Regions from separate parts of the Burkholderia sp. AW49-1 genome, predicted to be linked through region 1. Evidence: riboswitches for the same ligand, from Rfam matches in the RefSeq annotation. Region 1 holds a riboswitch; the other holds the start of a gene.
The links. A riboswitch is a leader RNA that binds a small molecule or an ion and turns the genes downstream of it on or off. The one in region 1 is predicted to bind manganese.
Positions count from the first base shown of each region.

Region 2: it holds a riboswitch for manganese, as region 1 does, so the genes downstream of both, ACV22W_RS15980 (TMEM165/GDT1 family protein) here and ACV22W_RS32190 (sodium:calcium antiporter) in region 1, are expected to answer to the same signal.

Region 1 covers NZ_JBSAXF010000048.1:15,345-18,749, forward strand. The annotation lists gene ACV22W_RS32185 (heavy metal sensor histidine kinase) at 1-1,245, shown strand, start outside; yybP-ykoY riboswitch at 1,358-1,533, shown strand; gene ACV22W_RS32190 (sodium:calcium antiporter) at 1,625-2,635, shown strand; gene gstA (glutathione transferase GstA) at 2,654-3,292, opposite strand.
Region 2 covers NZ_JBSAXF010000009.1:43,333-46,737, forward strand. The annotation lists gene guaD (guanine deaminase) at 1-1,215, shown strand, start outside; yybP-ykoY riboswitch at 1,312-1,487, shown strand; gene ACV22W_RS15980 (TMEM165/GDT1 family protein) at 1,528-2,100, shown strand; gene ACV22W_RS15985 (DUF4136 domain-containing protein) at 2,153-2,854, opposite strand; gene pepN (aminopeptidase N) at 3,041-3,405, shown strand, end outside.

The sequences.
Region 1 (3,405 bases):
CAGCTCGCGCGGGCGAGCGGCTCGACCGCAGCGTTGCGCGCCGATCCGGCCGTCTTCCATGAAGTGCTGCTGTCGCATCCGGGCGTCTACCTCGGCATCTACGACGGCGCGAACCACCCGCTCGTCGAACACACCGACGAAGCCGGCCACACGCTCGCATCGGTGATCGCGCGGCCGCAGCCGGCCGGTGCAGCGGGCGCGGCGGCGAGCCCGTTCACGTGCTCGCCGCCCGGCATCGGCACGTCGCGCTGCGTCCGTGCGCGCGCCACGCTGCCGTCGGGCGAAACCATTCAGGTCGCGCTGGCCCGCACGGCGGCCGATCGCCAGTCGCTGCTGGAGAGTTATCGTGTCGACATCTGGCTCGCGGCCGTGCTCGGCGCGCTGCTGGTCGGCGCGCTCGGCTACGCGGTCGCGTCCCGCGGCCTGCGTCCGGTCGAGAGCCTCGGCCGGCAGACGTCGCGCATCGAGGCGCACAACCTGACCGCACGCCTCGATGCGCGCGGCGGCCCGATCGAGCTGCGCGAACTCGCCACATCGGTCAACCGGATGCTCGACCGGCTCGAGCGCGCGTTCGTGCGGCTGTCGCAGTTCTCGTCCGATCTCGCGCACGACATGCGCACGCCGCTCGCGAACGTGATCAGTTCGTCGCAGGTCACGCTGTCGCGTGCCCGCACCGCCGAGGAATACGAAACGCTGATCGACTCGAACATCGAGGAATGCGAACGGCTTCAGCGGATGATCGAGAACATGCTGTTTCTCGCGCGCACGGATAATGCGCAACAGCACCTGAAGACGGTCGAACTCGACGCGGGCAACGAATTGCGCCGGCTCGCGTCGTATTTCCAGGCGCTGGCCGACGAGACCGGCGTGCGCCTCGACGTGCACGGCGCAGCGCCCGTCGTCGCGGACGCGACGCTGTTCCGGCGCGCCGTCGGCAACCTCGTCTCGAACGCGCTCGAACACGCGGAAGCCGGATCGACGATCGAGCTGGCCGTATCGACCCGGCCCGGCTACGCGGTCGTCGAAGTCACGAACCGCGGCATCGCGATTCCGCCCGAACAGATCGAGCGGATCTTCGAGCGCTTCTACCGGATCGATTCGTCGCGGCACGGCGCGGCGCGCAACACCGGGCTCGGGCTCGCGATCGTCAAGTCGATCCTCGAGCTGCATCGCGGCAAGGTCGAGGTCGTGAGCCGCGACGGACGGACGACCTTCGCGCTGCACTTCCCTGCCCGCGTTTCGTGACACGCGGATGATGCCGCCGCGCGCATGCCGATTGCTTCCGATGCGGCATGGGCATCCGTCACGAGGCGGCTTGACCGCACACTTGCCGAAAGCGGCCGGCTCGGCTAGACTGCCCTTCGTCTTTGGGGAGTAGCCTGCTTTCCATCCCCGGAAAGCGAACGCGTCAACACACTCGGCCTGCGGCCGTGGCGCGTTCGGCCGAATCGGTCTGGCGAGACCATCGACGCATCGCGTCGTTCCTGGTCGGACGTCGGCAGATGCGTCATGGTTCGTCCACGTCCGACCACGGAGTCCCCATGTTCCTTCCAGCTTTCCCCCTGCATTTCGTTCGCTGCGTCCGTTCCGCCCCTGCCGGCGTGCCTGCCTGCGGAGGTGCTGCATGACGTTGATGCTCGTCGAACTGGCGCTCATGCTGATCGTCATCCTGGTCGCCGCCGAACTCTTCACGAATGCGCTCGAACATCTCGGCGAGCGGCTGAAGATTTCCGAAGGCGTGACCGGTTCGCTGTTTGCCGCCGTCGGTACCGCGCTGCCCGAAACGATGGTGCCGCTGCTCGCGCTCGCGGGCGGCACGTCGAACGCGGCCGTGAACGAGGAAATCGGCGTCGGCGCGATTCTCGGCGCGCCGCTGATGCTCGCGACGCTGACGACCTTCCTGATGACGCTCGCCGTGATCCGCTCACGCGGGCTGACCGGCACGATCGCGCCCGAGCGCACCGGCTTCGTGCGCGACCTGAACTACTTCATCGCCGCATTCACGCTCGCCACCATCGCGATGTTCGTCCCGCATCACGTGTGGGCCGTCCGCGCGCTGCTCGCCGCGATGCTGGTCGGCATCTATGTGATGTACGTCTTGATGACGTTCCGCGCGTCGACGCAACTCGTCGATGCCGGGCACGGCACCGAGGCGCCGCATGCGATGTTCCTGTCGCGCGTCGGGCTGCCGACCAACCTGGCCACCATCGCGCTGCAACTCGCGCTCGGCGTCGCGCTGCTGGTCGGCGGGGCGAAGGGGTTCATTCACGGCGTCGAGGGTGTGTCGCACCTGCTCGGGATCTCCGCGCTGCTGCTGTCGCTGATCATCGTGCCGATCGCGACGGAGCTACCGGAAAAGGTCAACAGCGTGCTGTGGATCCGCCGCAAGAAGGACACGCTCGCGTTCGGCAACATCACCGGCGCGATGGTGTTCCAGGGCACGTTGCTGCCGGCGATCGGCATCATGCTGACGCCGTGGGAACCGCGCCCCGAAGTGCTGACCGGCGTGGTCATCACGCTCGCGGCGGCGGTGTGGCTGCGCGTCAATGCGCGTGCGCGCGGGCTCGCGATCTGGGCGTTGCTGGCGAACGGCGCCGGGTACGTCGGCTATCTGTTCGTGACACTGACGCGCTGAAGGCCCGGCGTGCGTCAGTCAGGACGCGCTGCGGCGAGCGTCGGCCTGCAGCACCTGCTGCACGGCCGGCCGCGCCCGCACCCGCTCGTACCACGCGCGCAGGTTCGCGTACTGGCTGAGGTCGATGTCCGCGTTGTACACCGAGCGCATCCAGTCGGCCTTGCCCCAGCCCGTGAGCGCGAACAGGTACGCATCGGCGATCGTGAACGTGTCGCCCGTGACGAAGGTCCTGCCGTCGAGCTGCCGGTCGATCCATGCGAAGCGGCTGTCGAGCTTCTGCCGCGCCGGGTCGACGTATTTCCCCGCCTGCACCGCGTACAGCAGCGGGATGAAGCCCTTGTGGATTTCGGTGCCGAGGAAGTTCAGCCATTCCATCAGCCTGTAACGCGCAAGCGTGCCGTGCGCGGGTGCGAGCCCCGCTTCCGGGCGCCGGTCCGCGAGATACTGCGCGATCACCGGCCCTTCGCGCAGGATCGTGCCGTCGTCGAGTTCGAGCAGTGGCACGTAACCGAGTTCGTTGACGTCGCAATAGTTGCGGCCGTCTTCGATCCGATGCTTGCGCGCGTCGACCGTGACGATCTGCACGTCGATGTCCGCTTCGCGCAGCACGATGCGAATCGCCTGCGAACAGCTGCCGGGAGCGTGATAGAGCTTCATGTGTTTCCTTGGTTGGATGGTTCGACTATCGATTCGCCGCGACGCGGGCGCTAATATCTCGCATCGGCGCAGCGCTGAGAAGAAGGCAGTCGTTTGTGCCGTAGTCACGAAAA
Region 2 (3,405 bases), on a different contig from region 1:
GACGGCAAGGTCGTCGCGGCCGGCCCGCATGCGCGGCTCGCCGCGACGCTCGCGCGCGACGCGGTCGTCCATGATCTGCGCGACAAGCTGATCGTGCCCGGCTTCATCGACACGCACATCCACTATCCGCAGACGGACATGATCGCGTCGCCGGCGCCCGGCCTGCTGCCGTGGCTCGACAAGTACACGTTCCCGACCGAGCGCCAGTTCGGCGATCCGGAACATGCGCGCGAGGTCGCCGACTTCTTCGTCGACGAACTGCTCGCCTGCGGCACGACGAGCGCGCTCGTCTACTGCACCGTGCACAAGCAGTCGGCCGACGCGCTGTTCGCGGCGAGCGACGCGCGCGACCTGCGGATGATCGCGGGCAAGGTGCTGATGGACCGCAACTGCCCCGAATTCCTGCGCGACACCGCGCAATCGGGCTATGACGACAGCGCCGAGCTGATCGGCCGCTGGCACGGCAAGGGCCGCCAGATGTACGCGCTGACGCCGCGCTTCGCGCCGACGTCCACCGAGGCGCAGCTCGAGGCATGCGGCGAACTCGCGCGTCGCCATCCGGACGTGTTCGTGCAGAGTCACGTCGCGGAAAACGTCGATGAAGTGAAATGGGTGGCCGAGCTGTTCCCCGGCCACCGCAGCTATCTCGACATCTACGACCGTTACGGGCTGCTGCGCCCGCGCGCGGTGTACGGCCACTGCATCCACCTCGACGACGAGGACCGTCGCCGGATGGCCGAGACGCGCACCGTCGTCGCGCACTGCCCGACGTCGAACTTCTTCCTCGGCAGCGGGTTGTTCGACTTCGACAAGGCCGGCGAATTCGACGTGCCCGTCACGCTCGCCACCGACGTCGGCGGCGGCACGTCGTTCTCGATGCTGCAGACGATGAACGAGGCGCACAAAGTCGCGCGGCTGTCGGGCCACCACCTGACCGCGACGCGGATGTTCTGGCTCGCGACGGCCGGCGCCGCCCAGGCGCTCGACCTCGCCGACACCGTCGGCACGCTCGCGCCGCGCACCGAAGCCGACTTCGTCGTGCTCGACCCGCAGGCCACGCCGCTGCTCGCGCGCCGCACGAAACGCGCGGAGTCGCTCGAGGAACTGCTGTTCGCGTTCGCGCTGCTCGGCGACGACCGCGCCGTGTACCGCACGTATGCGGCCGGCCAGCTCGTGCACGAGCGCGGCGCCGCACGCCGCACCGCCGCCGCGTAACGCACGCGCGCTTGCCTGCACCTGCTCCGGCGTGCGTCGCGGCACATGCCGGCGCAACCGGATTCGCACCGCGCACGCCACACGGCGTGCTAGAATTCGCCGCTCATTGGGGAGTAGCCGCTCCGCTCGATGCTCCGCGCCAACGGCGCGCATCGTGACGGAGGCGTCCGTCAACAGACTTGGCCTTTCGGCCATGGCGGACGCAGCCACCAAGGCCTGGCGAGACCGATGGTTCACTGCGCGCCGCATCAGGGCCCGGCGCGCGGTGGATCGTCGCTCGCACGCACAACACCGGCCCGTGGAACCCCATACGTGTCCCAAGCCTTCCTGATCTCCACCGGCGCCGTCACCCTCGCTGAAATCGGCGACAAGACCCAACTGCTGTCCCTCGTGCTGGCCGCGCGCTATCGCAAGCCCGTGCCGATCATTCTTGGCGTGCTCGTCGCAACGCTCGTGAACCACGGCTTCGCCGGTGCGTTGGGTGAATGGCTCGGCGCGCTCGTCACGCCGTCGATCATGCGCTGGGCGCTCGCGTTCTCGTTCATCGCGATGGGGCTGTGGATCCTCGTGCCGGACAAGCTCGATGCGGACGAAGCCAATGCCAACCGCTCGCGGCTCGGCGTGTTCGGCGCGACGCTCGTCGCGTTCTTCCTCGCGGAAATGGGTGACAAGACGCAGATCGCGACCGTCGCGCTCGCCGCGCGCTTCCAGGATTACATCGGCGTGGTGGCCGGCACGACTTTCGGGATGATGCTGGCGAACGTGCCCGCCATCCTGCTGGGCGACCGTTTCGCGCACCGCTTGCCGACGAAGCTGGTGCACGGCATCGCGGCCGTGCTGTTCGTCGTGCTCGGCGCGCTGGCGCTGCTGGGCGTCGGGGCGTGACGCGCGCAGGCACGTGGCGCGGCCGGGCGGCCGCGCCGGTGTCGATCCCGCGTTACTTCGCGACCGCCGCCCCCGATGCCGGCACGGCCGGCACCGCACGCTCGTTGGCGGCCGGCGCGGCCGGGCCGCCGTGCTTGTCGACCGGCAACCGCACCGTGCGGATCGCGCCGTTCGCCAACGGGAAATCGGCGAGCGCGCTGCGCGCGAGGAACGGCATCGCATACAGCAGCGCACCGTTGTCGCCGGTGGTGCGCGCGGTCACGTTGTAGACTTCCTTGCCGGTCGCGCGCTCCGTGATCCGGATGCCGAGCGTGTAGTCGAAGACCTGGTAGGTCTGCGCGACGTAGCCGGCCGGCATCGGCCCCCAGGGCCCCCACGGGCCCCACGGCCCGCCCCGCCAGTACGGCCCCGGCCCCATGAACCACGGGTCGTAGTAAACCGGCTGCGGCACCGTCACCAGATCGCTGCCGACCCCGTAGGCCAGCCCGACCAGATAGCGGGCCTGCGCGGCAGGCACCTGCCTGAATGCATACGCGGACAGCTCGTTCGCGACGATCGGCTCGTAGGTCGACTGCTCGATGCTGTGCTTCTGCGCATCCGTGCGCGTGAAGGCGTAGGTGCGTGTCGCATCGCTGCCGCTCCAGTCCGAGAAGGCCGTGACCTGCGTCGTCACGTAGCTCGTGCAGCCCGTCAGCAGCGCCACGCACAGCACCGCCGCCCAGCCCGCACTTCGTTGAATCCATTCGTGTTTCATGTCGATCCTCGTCGATCCGTCATCCGTTCGTCGCACCGCGCGAACCGCACGGGATGCCGATAATACGCGGACAGCCGGAACCGGTAAAAAGTTCGCCCGGCACGCAGCCGCCAGCCTTTGTACAATGGCCCGGTTCGCCCGGCCCGCGCCGCGGGCCCGATCCCCATTCCACCGATCTCGACGACCATGTCCGACAACGCCTCCTCCACCGTGATCCGCCGCGCCGACTATACGCCGCCGGCCTTCCTCATCGATTCCGTCGCGCTCGAATTCGATCTCGCGCCGGCCCGCACGATCGTCAGGAATACGATGCGCGTGCGCCGCAATCCGGACGCGGCGCCGACGCCGCACCTGGAGCTGCTGGGCGAAGCGCTCGAATTCCTCGGTGCACACCTCGACGGCGCGCCGTACGGCGCGGTGCGCGTGCACGAACACGGGCTGACCGTCGAAAACGTGCCCGACGCGTTCGAGCTCACGCTCGACGGCGCGTGCGCGCCGGACCAGAACACGACGCTGTCCGGCCTGTACGTGTCGAGCGACAACTTCTTCAC